3 regions of the Synergistes jonesii genome follow, and region 3 is predicted to be linked to each of the others. Evidence: riboswitches for the same ligand, from Rfam matches in the RefSeq annotation. Region 3 holds a riboswitch; each other region holds the start of a gene.

Region 1 (3,279 bases), on a different contig from region 3:
CCTTCGTCGCCGTCGTCAAGCGTCCGCATGATTTTTTTGAGGCATTCCGCCGCGTGTTTCCCGTCGGCCATCTCGCGGAACTCCGCTACGGCCTTAGACCTTTCTTCGTAGAGGGCCTCCCCTCTCGGCGAAGAAATTTCCAGGGGTTTCTCCAGCGTGTTCGGATACATATTCGTACCGACCGCGCGGTCCTTGCGGGTCGCGAGATTTTTCATGCGCTCCTTCAGAGTTTTTTCTATATCCTCCTGCACGCCGCCCGCTTTGAGCGCGCTGTACATGCCGCCGTAGCTCTCGACCTTCTGTATCACGGAGAGTATAGCGTTCGCGCACTGAGAGGTGAGGCGCTCGATGTACCACGAACCGCCGGAGGGGTCTATCGGCTGAAGCATGTCGAACTCCGTCTGGAGCATTATCTGAATGTTTCTCGCTACGCGTTGCGAAATCTCGCCTCCTGGGCGCACGGCGTCGTCGAAGCAGGTCACCTGCATCGCGTCGACTCCGCCGACCGCGCCGGAAAACGCCTGCGTCGTCGAGCGCAGGATGTTGACGTAGGGGTCGTAGACTGTCGGCGTAAAGCGCGAAGTGCGGGCGAAGATGTCGATCTTTCCGTACTTTTCCACGTCGACGCCGAACGCTTCGATTACCTGCGCCCATACCGTCCTCGCAGCGCGCAGGCGCGCTACCTCCATGAAGAAGTTCGTGCCGAGCGAGAAGCTGAATTTTATCTGCGGAATGCTCTTTTCGGGCTCTATGCCGCGGAGCTGCATCGCTCTGATGTAAGCTATAGCCGCGCTCATCGCGTAGCCCGTCTCCTGCGTCGCCGAAGCGCCGCCGTTGTGGTAAGCGTCGCCGCGAACGAGCAGCGTCTTCAGCTGAGGAGCGTTCTTCTCCGTCCATTTGGCCGCAAGGGCCATTTCGTCGTAGAGCTCGTCGATCGGCAGCGGCAGAGCGCCGTTCTCGGCAAGCTCCCCGAGCGGGTCTGCGCCGATGCAGCCGGCCGCCCTTTTAAACCTTTCTCTCTCTCCGTGCGCGCGCGAGCGCGCCGCAGTAAGCGCGAGCAGCGGGACCGCCGAGGCTCCGGCGTATATTTGCAGCGGAGTCTTCGTGAAGTCGAGTCCGTCGAGCATTTCGTCGGCGTCTTTCAGCGTCGAGAGCGAAAGCCCGCGGTAATCTCCTTTGAAGAGATCCTTATCTGGGTCGAGCCCGAGCCTCGTACATTTGTCGAGCTCAAAACTCAGCACGGTAGCGCCCTTCTTGAGCTCGTGCTTCACCGCTTCGTTGGCTTCGCGCGGCAGAACGTTCGCCGAGCCCTGAGCTATCTCCCAGGGAGACGCCATATAGCCCTCGCTCTTTGTGCCGCGCAGAAACGGCGCCTCGCCCGGCAGGCCGTCGACTCCCGGCAGCTTTTCGAGATCGTCGCGCGTGTAGATCGGCTCCAGCGTGATGCCTTCGTAGGTGCGGGTGTACATGCGTTTTTCGAAAGGCGCGCCCTTAAGGGCCGTTACCGCTTCGCCCTGCCATTCCTCCTTGCTGGGCGGCGCGAACTCTTCGAAAGAGACCGGCGGGAATCCGCTCGTCTTCACCTCTGTTTCGTTCATCCGAATGCTTCCCTTCCCTAAAAGTTGCGCGGGCATAAAAAAAGACCGCCCGCGGGCGGTCTTAACAGTTGCTGCGATCAAGTTGCTGCAAACGCACTGAGCAACCCCCGCCCGCGCAGGAATTGCCGCAACTTTGTGCAGAATGGTATCCTGGCTTGCCGTTCATCCTCCATCGCGCCTTCCCGAAAATTCCAGTGGCATAATGCGATCTCGTCGCGGCTTACAGTGGCGGGGCCGTTCAGGATTTTCACCCGATTCCCGTTTTCTGCAGCAATATTTTTATTTATGTTAATCATACGCTAAGTTGCGCCATTTCGTCAACAATTTATTTCGGCGCAAAACATTTTGCGAAATTTCAAAAAACTGCGACGTATCCGTCGGCCCTCGGCTCGGTCGCTCCGGCGAGCGCGCCGCCCTCGCTGCGGATTATCGCCTGACCGCGGCCGTACGACGTACCGTCGGCGTCGACCCTGACCTCGTGCCCCATATCGGCAAGCTCCTTGAGTATATGGTTGGGCACGCCCTGTTCGAGCGCGACTTTTTTCCCCGAGAGCCACTGGAAGCGCGGAGCGTCGAGGGCTTCCTGGGGGTTCAGCGCGAAGTCCGTCATGTTAGCGATCAGCTGCACGTGTCCCTGCGGCTGCATGAACGCCCCCATCACACCGAAGGGGCCGACGGCGCGGCCACCCTTTGTTATGAAGCCTGGGATTATCGTGTGATAGGGCTTTTTGCGCGGCGCGATGCAGTTCGGGTGCTCGGCGTCTAAAGAAAAATTATTCCCGCGACCGTGCAGCGCGATGCCGGTACCGGGGACGCAGAGCCCCGAGCCGAAGCCGATGTAGTTGCTTTGAATCATGGAGACCATATTGCCCTCTCCATCCGCCGTCGCGAGGTAGACCGTGCCGCCGGACGCGCCGCCTTTGGATGTGAAGAGCCCGGCTCTCTTCTCGTCGACGCGCGCCGCCTGACGCGCAGCGAATTCCTCTGAGAGCATCTCCGATACTTTTTTGCGCATGAAGCTGCTGTCCGCGACCTCGGCGAGAGATTCCGCGAAGGCGAGCTTGAGCGCCTCTATCTGCAGATGATAGCTCCGCGTGCAGTCGCGCTCTCCGAGCCGCAGCCTTTTCAAAACGTTCAGCGCCATAAGCGCCGTGATCCCCTGCCCGTTTGGCGGCATCTCCCAGACGTCGCAGCCGTTGTAATTCACCGATATCGGTTCGACCCATTCCGGCGCGTAGGCGGCGAGGTCGTCGGCGCGGAGGGCGCCGCCGCTCTCCCGTGAAAATTTGTCTATCCTCTCGGCGAGCTCTCCGCGGTAAAACGCTTCGGCGTCCGTCGCGGCTATTTTTTCGAGCGTCCGCGCCTGATCGCGGCAGCGCCATATCTCTCCGGCCTTCGGAGCCTCGCCGTCGTTAGTGAAGGCCTCGAATAGATGAGAAAATTTTTCCCCGCGCAGCTCTTTCTTCATAAGGGCGATGCGCCTCTTCCACAGCAGCGCCGCGGTCGGAGAGACGGGAAAACCGTTTTCCGCGCATTCTATCGCGGGCTCTATCGTCTCCGTCAGCGGCAGCCTGCCAAACTTCGCCGAGAGCGCCGCCCAGGCGGCCGGCGCGCCCGGCACCGTCACGGTATCCCATCCGTAGAGCGGCATGCTGCCGCCGTATCGCGCGCGAATCTTTTC
Region 2 (3,279 bases), on a different contig from region 3:
GAGAGTATCGCGTTCATGACGACGCCGGCGAGAACGATGCTGGACGCGCCTCCTCCGCTGCGCGCGGCTATGAGGCTGACGAGCCACAGCGAGGACATCGCGCCTAAAAAAGCCATCGGCACCACCGCATACGAGTCGAGAAAAAAGCCGAGCGCGCCTCCGAACGCCGCACCCGCCGCAATCCCGAGCGTATAGGGCTCTGCGAGCGCGTTAGTAAGCAACCCCTGGAGCACCGCTCCGGACGCGGCGAGAAGCCCGCCGCAGCCGACGGCGGCAAAAAAGCGGGGCAGCCGGATGCTCCTTACGACAAGAGCCTCCGGCGACGCGCCCATGCTTTCGTCCAAAAAGGGATTCAACAGCGCCGCGACGCGGGCGGCCGGTATGTCCCATTCGCCCGCGCCGAGCCTCCAAAGCGCGGAGATAAAGAGCAGCAGGCAGAGCAGCGCCGCCAACCGCAGGCGCTTGCCGCTGAGTTTTCCCCTGTGCCTCGAAAGCTCTTCGGCGTCGGTCATTTTTATTTCATCATATCCTTTATCTTTGCTACGAAGAGCTTCGCTATCCCTTCATCCTCCCCGAGCCCGACCAAGTGTGCCTTGATATCCTTGTAGCCGGCACCCTTCAGCTGGTTGTACCATGACTCGGGGTCATCCCTGCCGGCGAGGTCGTTGTTAGCGTGATCGCCCGCAACGATCATGAGAGGCGAAATAACGAGCGACTTTACGGCTGTGTTGTGTTTGAGGCGCGCGACGACGTCTTCGATCATCGGCGCCGCTTCTACTGTGCCGAGCGTGAAGCGCCCGGGGGCCTTCTTATCGAGCGAGAGCTGAAGCTGGCTGTACATGGCGTTTGCCGCGTGATGCGGCGTGCCGTGCCCCATAAGGACGATCTCCGTCCCGGCGTTCGCGAGATCCTTCGCGAAGCGCTTTACAAGGATATCGGCCATCGCGTCGCAGTCGTCGGCTGACGAGAGATAGGGGCGCGCGAGCTTCAGCTCCCTGAATTCGTACTTTCCCTTTATCGCCGCGAAGCCGTTAACCACGCCCGAAATGTCGTCGTACTCTTCCCCGGGTATGATATGCGTCGGCATCACGTATACGTGGGTGAAACCTTCGTCGTTCATCTGAGCGAGGGCCGACGTCGGCGTCGGGATATTGACCTTCTGCTCCTTGGCTATCTTATTACGGATGATGTTCGACGTATAGGCGAGGCGCACCTCCGTCCCCGGGAAGGCCGCCTTAGCGGAATTGACGAGGTTGTCGATCGCCTTTCTCGCATCCGGCATCGAGGTGCCGAAGGCGACGATCAGGACGCCCTTTTTGTCCGGCTTGTCCTTCGGCGCGCCGGCGTAGGCGACGCCTGACATTACGAGTGTAAACGTTACGAGCGCTATTACAAATGATTTCACGATTCTTTACCGTCCTTTCAAAACCTATCCGGAAAAAGTTCCGGAGCCCATAAAAAAAGACCCGGAAGCGATCCCCCGTGTCCTTACCGTGTCTGCCGGCAGCAGGCCCATAAACTCCGAGCCTGCTGTGAAGACGTTCGCCCGCGCAAACGGATCCCCCCTTGAGCTCTCACAGGCAGGTTTCCTGGCTTCCCTTCATCCTAATCGCGAGCCTTCCCGGAAAAATCCAGTGGCATCCTTTCGCTTTCGTCCGAGCTACAGTGGCGGGGCCGCACCGGCATAGAAAATACGCACCGGTTTCCCTTCCCCTGAGAGACAATATTTTATTGTTTCCGTAATTATAGCAGAATGCCGCCGACATAACATATAATTCAGCGGCTTTCAGCGGTTTTCTCAAGTATTTTTCGGCCAGCGCCGCGCAAAAGGAACTCCCGGCTTAGCCTGGAGTTTTATTCAGGCAAACAGATATCAGGCGGCGCGCGGCCGCCTGATAACAAATAGGCGTACACGACAACTGGGCCGACCCACCCATGCCGGACGCGCCGCTCAAAAAAATCCGGCCCTTAAAAGACACCCGCGCTACAGCTTCATCTTCGTGCCGATTCCCATTTCGAGGGCGCGCGAAAGAATCGCTTGACCCATTGCTATGTCGTTCGTGGAAATTCCTATGTTGCTGCAGACTATCAATTCGCCGCGCTTCGCGCGCCCCTCCTTCAGTCCGGCAAGCATCTCGCCCGTCTCGCAGAAAATTTTCGGCAGCCCGTCGGGGAAGTAGCCCATTTCATTGAAGAGCTCGTGCTCGTCGGAGCTGTCGACGATATACTTGTCCGCCTCAAGCGCGATCGACGGTTCCCAGAAAGTGTTGAGGTCGCACGGCAGAATCGTCTGCCCCTTCCGTACCCATTCCTTTTTCGCGATAGCCATCGGCTTGCGCACGATGAACGTCGCAGAGCTCAGCACCTCACAGCTCTTGACGGCCTCCTCAACGCTCTTCGCCTTGACTATCGGCACGCCGACCTCGCCGCGCACCTGCGCCATCAGCCGGTCCATGCACTCCGGATATTTGTCGTAGATATATATGCGCTCAAGCTTCTTCAGCGTCTTCGCGACGAAGCGGACGTGCCCGACACCCTGCACGCCGCAGCCGAACATGCCGAAGGTCTTTGCATCCGGATGCAGCGCGGCGGCCGCGAGCGCCGTGACGGCCGGGGTCCTCATCGCGGTCAGCCACGTACAGTCCATAACGGCGACCGGCACGCCCGTCATCACGTCGTTCATTATCTGCAGCCCCGTAGTCTGCGGCAGCTCATATTCTCGCGGGTTGCGTGGGAAGCACTCTATCCATTTCATACCGCAGGCCGTTTTGCCGGGGACGTAGGCCGGCATCGCATGGAAAAATACGTCCTCGAAGGGATGTATTCCTATCTTTGCCGGCATCTCGTACTCTTTCTTCCCGTGCGCTGTCATCGCGTCCTTCACTATAGCGAGCGTTTCCTCGACGCTCGGCCCCGCCTTGATGCATTCAGATCTTGTTAACCAAAGTATCTCCTTCCCAAGGTCGAGCTTTGTCTTCAGATAAGCGTGCTCCTTCTTAAACGCCTTCAGCTGTGCTTCATTCGCGGTGTACATGCCCAAGCCCCCTGTCCGTTCCGCTTCTGTTCTAAGCCCAAAAAACTATAATTGAAATATTTATTTTAAAAACCCTATACTTCAATTATTATATTAACATTCAAGCGAATGTTCAAGTATATTTTAACATTATAATCTGTTACAGTATATATTTATACTCTTATATACACTATTTTATAGTGCGCCGCGCCGGAAGAGGAGAAAAATATCGCCGCCACGGAGGCGGACGATTAAAAAACTTATCA
Region 3 (3,279 bases):
GTGGAATAGAACTCTCGCTGGAACGGATGAACAGAATACTCGAATTAGACGCGGCGAACCTCACGATGACCGTCGAACCCGGCGTCGTCACCGCAGAGATAAACAAGACGGCAGCCGCCGCCAACCTGATGTATGCTGGCGACCCGTGCAGCGGAGACGCTTCCTTTATCGGCGGCAATGTCGCGGAAAACGCTGGCGGCAACAAGGTTGTGAAATACGGCGCTACCGGCAACCACGTCTTAGGCATGGAAGTGGTGCTGCCCGACGGCTCTATTTCCTGGTTCGGCGGCAAAAGACGCAAAGACGTTACCGGCTATGACTTCGTCCATCTCATGACAGGCTCGGAAGGTACTCTTGGGATCATCACTAAAATAATACTACGCCTGCTGCCGAGTTATTCATTCGCAGCGGACCTGCTTGTTCCCTTCGATAGCGTGAAAAGGGCTATCGACGCAGTGCCTGCCGTGATAACGAAGGGGAAGACGATTCCATGTTCCATTGAATTTATGGACAAGTGCTCCATGATGCTGACGGAACAATACCTCAGGACGAAATTTCCATTTTCTCACGAAGCGGAGGCCCACCTTATTTTGCAGTTCGAAGGCAACGACCGTGAATCTTTAGCTGACGAGATAGAGAAAATAGGCGATATCTGCATGGAAGAAGGAGCCCTGGAAGTCTTTGTCGCCGACAATAGGACGACGAGGGATAAGCTGTGGAAGGGGCGCAAAAGCGCCGCCGAGGCTGTGTGGTCGTATGCTCCGACACAGATCGCAAACGAAGATATAGTGATACCGGCGAGCGAGATCGCCGTTTTTATGGAAGGGCTGGAGAAAATCAGCCGTGCCGACAGCGTAAAGTATGCCGCTTACGGTCATGTCGGAGACGGGAACATGCACGTAACTCTCTACGTTGAAGAGGAAAATAAAAACTGGCGCGAGATCATCGAGAAGGCACGCCGAGATATGTACGACATGGTCAAAAGGCTGGGAGGCACTCTGACTGGCGAGCACGGAGTCGGCCTCAAGCGTCTTATGTACGCGCCGCAGTTCCTTGACGCGGCGCAGGTCGAGCTGATCCGCCGGGTGAAGCTCGCGTTCGATCCAAACAACATACTCAATCCGGGCAAGATAGTACCCTGGACTTAGCCTCCTGTACTGAGAAACGTTCCCAAGGGCGTGTAAAAACGTCGAAACGCCGGTGTCAGCGAAAGAGTGGCTTCGGCGCTTTTTATTTTCCCTTTTCACAGCCTAAGCGTGCTTTTTCTTATCATTTGCGGCCAGTTGACGTTTTATGCTAATGTTTTATATAAAAATATATAATTTTCAGAATGAAACAATAATTTATCATACTGTAATCCTCTTGTTATCAAAAAAAGAAATTTTGCTCGAATTTTAATAAAAAGCTTGACATTTATAAAATAAGAGGATATATTCGATTTAATAGAACAAGCGGCGCGAAAGCAAGGGAATTTGGTTAAAAACCAAAGCGGCCCCGCCACTGTAGCCACGACGAAATCGCGATATCACTGGACGGCCTCTGGGAAGATGCGATAGTAGGATGAATGGGAGCCAGGAGACCTGTTCGCGCTGCCGGGGGAATAGATCTGCGCGGGCGGATTATGTTTCGTGTATCATCGTCTTAGAATGTGCGGTGAACGTTGTTGCTGTCTGCGCGGAATCTTGGTTTATGCAGGCGGCTTTTTTATTCCCAGCCCCTGCGGCAGATGGCGTATTATATCTTGACAATAAAATGATTTTACTAATAAATGTTAAGATGTTATATTTACTTTAGTACATTTAATGAAGCAGGGAGGCGGGAAAAAGATTCATCTCAGTGTGCGTCGTTTAAAACGTTGGTTAGGCGTCATGCGGATAGCATGACTAATGCTGAAAATATGAGGGAGGATGAATGATTTGATTAAATTGTTCGGGAAAGGCGCCTGGCTTTTAAAGGGAGCGGTTCTGGTGGAGGACGCCGATAAGAAGAGCGTTCCGCAGCTCAGCGAAGAGCTTCGCGCCGCGGGGCTTGAGCTGCCGGAGAAGCCGTCCTTCGATAAGAAGAGCGCCGCGCGCGGAACGATAGCGGCCAAGATCATCGCGGAACACAACGCCTCCGGCACAGAGGATGATTACAGGCTTCGTTTCGACAGCCTTGCGTCGCACGATATCACCTACGTCGGCATAATACAGACGGCGCTTGCAAGCGGCATGAAAAAATTTCCCGTGCCGTACGTCATGACGAACTGTCATAATTCGCTATGCGCAGTCGGAGGGACGATCAACGAGGACGATCATCTTTTCGGGCTCTCCGCCGCGAAAAAGTTCGGTGGGGAATTCGTGCCGGCGCATCTTGCCGTCATCCATTCATATGTCAGAGAGATGATGTCGGGCTGCGGCAGGATGATTCTCGGCTCTGACAGCCATACCCGCTACGGCGCGCTTGGAACGATGGGCGTAGGGGAAGGCGGCCCGGAGCTTGTAAAGCAGCTTGTGGGGCGCACCTATGATTTGCCGCGCGCCGACGTCGCCGCGGTTTATCTTACAGGCGCGCCGAAACCGGGCGTCGGACCTCAGGATGTGGCGCTGGCGATAATAGGCGCGGTTTTCAAAAACGGTTTTGTGAAGAACAAGGTCATGGAGTTCGTCGGCCCGGGTGTTTCAAAGCTTCCCGTCGATTTCCGCTGCGGCGTCGACGTGATGACGACGGAGACGGCCTGCTGGAGTTCCGTGTGGCGCACGGATGAAAAGGTAGAGGAGTATTTCAACATACACGGCCGTCCGGACGCCTATAAGAGGCTCGATCCCGACGACGCAGCGTGGTATGACGCGGCTATTGTGGTGGAGCTCGACAAGATCAAGCCGATGGTAGCGCTTCCCTTCCATCCGAGCTGCGTCTACACGATAGACGAGCTCAGCGCGAATCCGCATGAGATATTGAAAAAGGTAGAGGAAGACGCGCGCCGTAAGCTGGAGAATCCGGAGCTTGACCTCGGCCTCACGGAAAAGATAGACGAGAACGGAAAGATTCACGTGGACCAGGGGATAATAGCCGGCTGCTCCGGCGGCACCTTCGACAATGTCGTCGCGGCGGCTCAGATCATGAAAGGGCGCAGCACGGGCAGCGGCGAGTTCGCGCTGAGCATCTATCCCGGAAGCCAGCCGGCCATGCTGGCGCTTACCAACAACGGCTCGATAGCCGACCTTATCGAGGCCGGCGCGGTAGTGAAGACCGCTTTCTGCGGTCCCTGCTTCGGCGCAGGGGACACGCCGGCGAACC

The links. Region 3 has a riboswitch for cobalamin ahead of EH55_RS07295 (hydratase). Riboswitches for the same ligand answer to the same signal wherever they lie in the genome.
Region 1: it holds a riboswitch for cobalamin, as region 3 does, so the genes downstream of both, EH55_RS10250 (methylmalonyl-CoA mutase family protein) here and EH55_RS07295 (hydratase) in region 3, are expected to answer to the same signal.
Region 2: it holds a riboswitch for cobalamin, as region 3 does, so the genes downstream of both, EH55_RS12365 (sirohydrochlorin cobaltochelatase) here and EH55_RS07295 (hydratase) in region 3, are expected to answer to the same signal.

What each region holds. Positions count from the first base shown of each region.
Region 1 covers NZ_JMKI01000038.1:36,522-39,800, reverse strand. The annotation lists gene EH55_RS10250 (methylmalonyl-CoA mutase family protein) at 1-1,598, opposite strand, end outside; cobalamin riboswitch at 1,718-1,915, opposite strand; gene EH55_RS10240 (gamma-glutamyltransferase family protein) at 1,954-3,279, opposite strand, start outside.
Region 2 covers NZ_JMKI01000054.1:3,912-7,190, reverse strand. The annotation lists gene EH55_RS12370 (FecCD family ABC transporter permease) at 1-512, opposite strand, end outside; gene EH55_RS12365 (sirohydrochlorin cobaltochelatase) at 515-1,405, opposite strand; cobalamin riboswitch at 1,563-1,776, opposite strand; gene EH55_RS12360 (ornithine cyclodeaminase family protein) at 1,985-3,034, opposite strand.
Region 3 covers NZ_JMKI01000031.1:202,970-206,248, forward strand. The annotation lists gene EH55_RS07290 (FAD-binding oxidoreductase) at 1-1,148, shown strand, start outside; cobalamin riboswitch at 1,442-1,602, shown strand; gene EH55_RS07295 (hydratase) at 1,917-3,279, shown strand, end outside.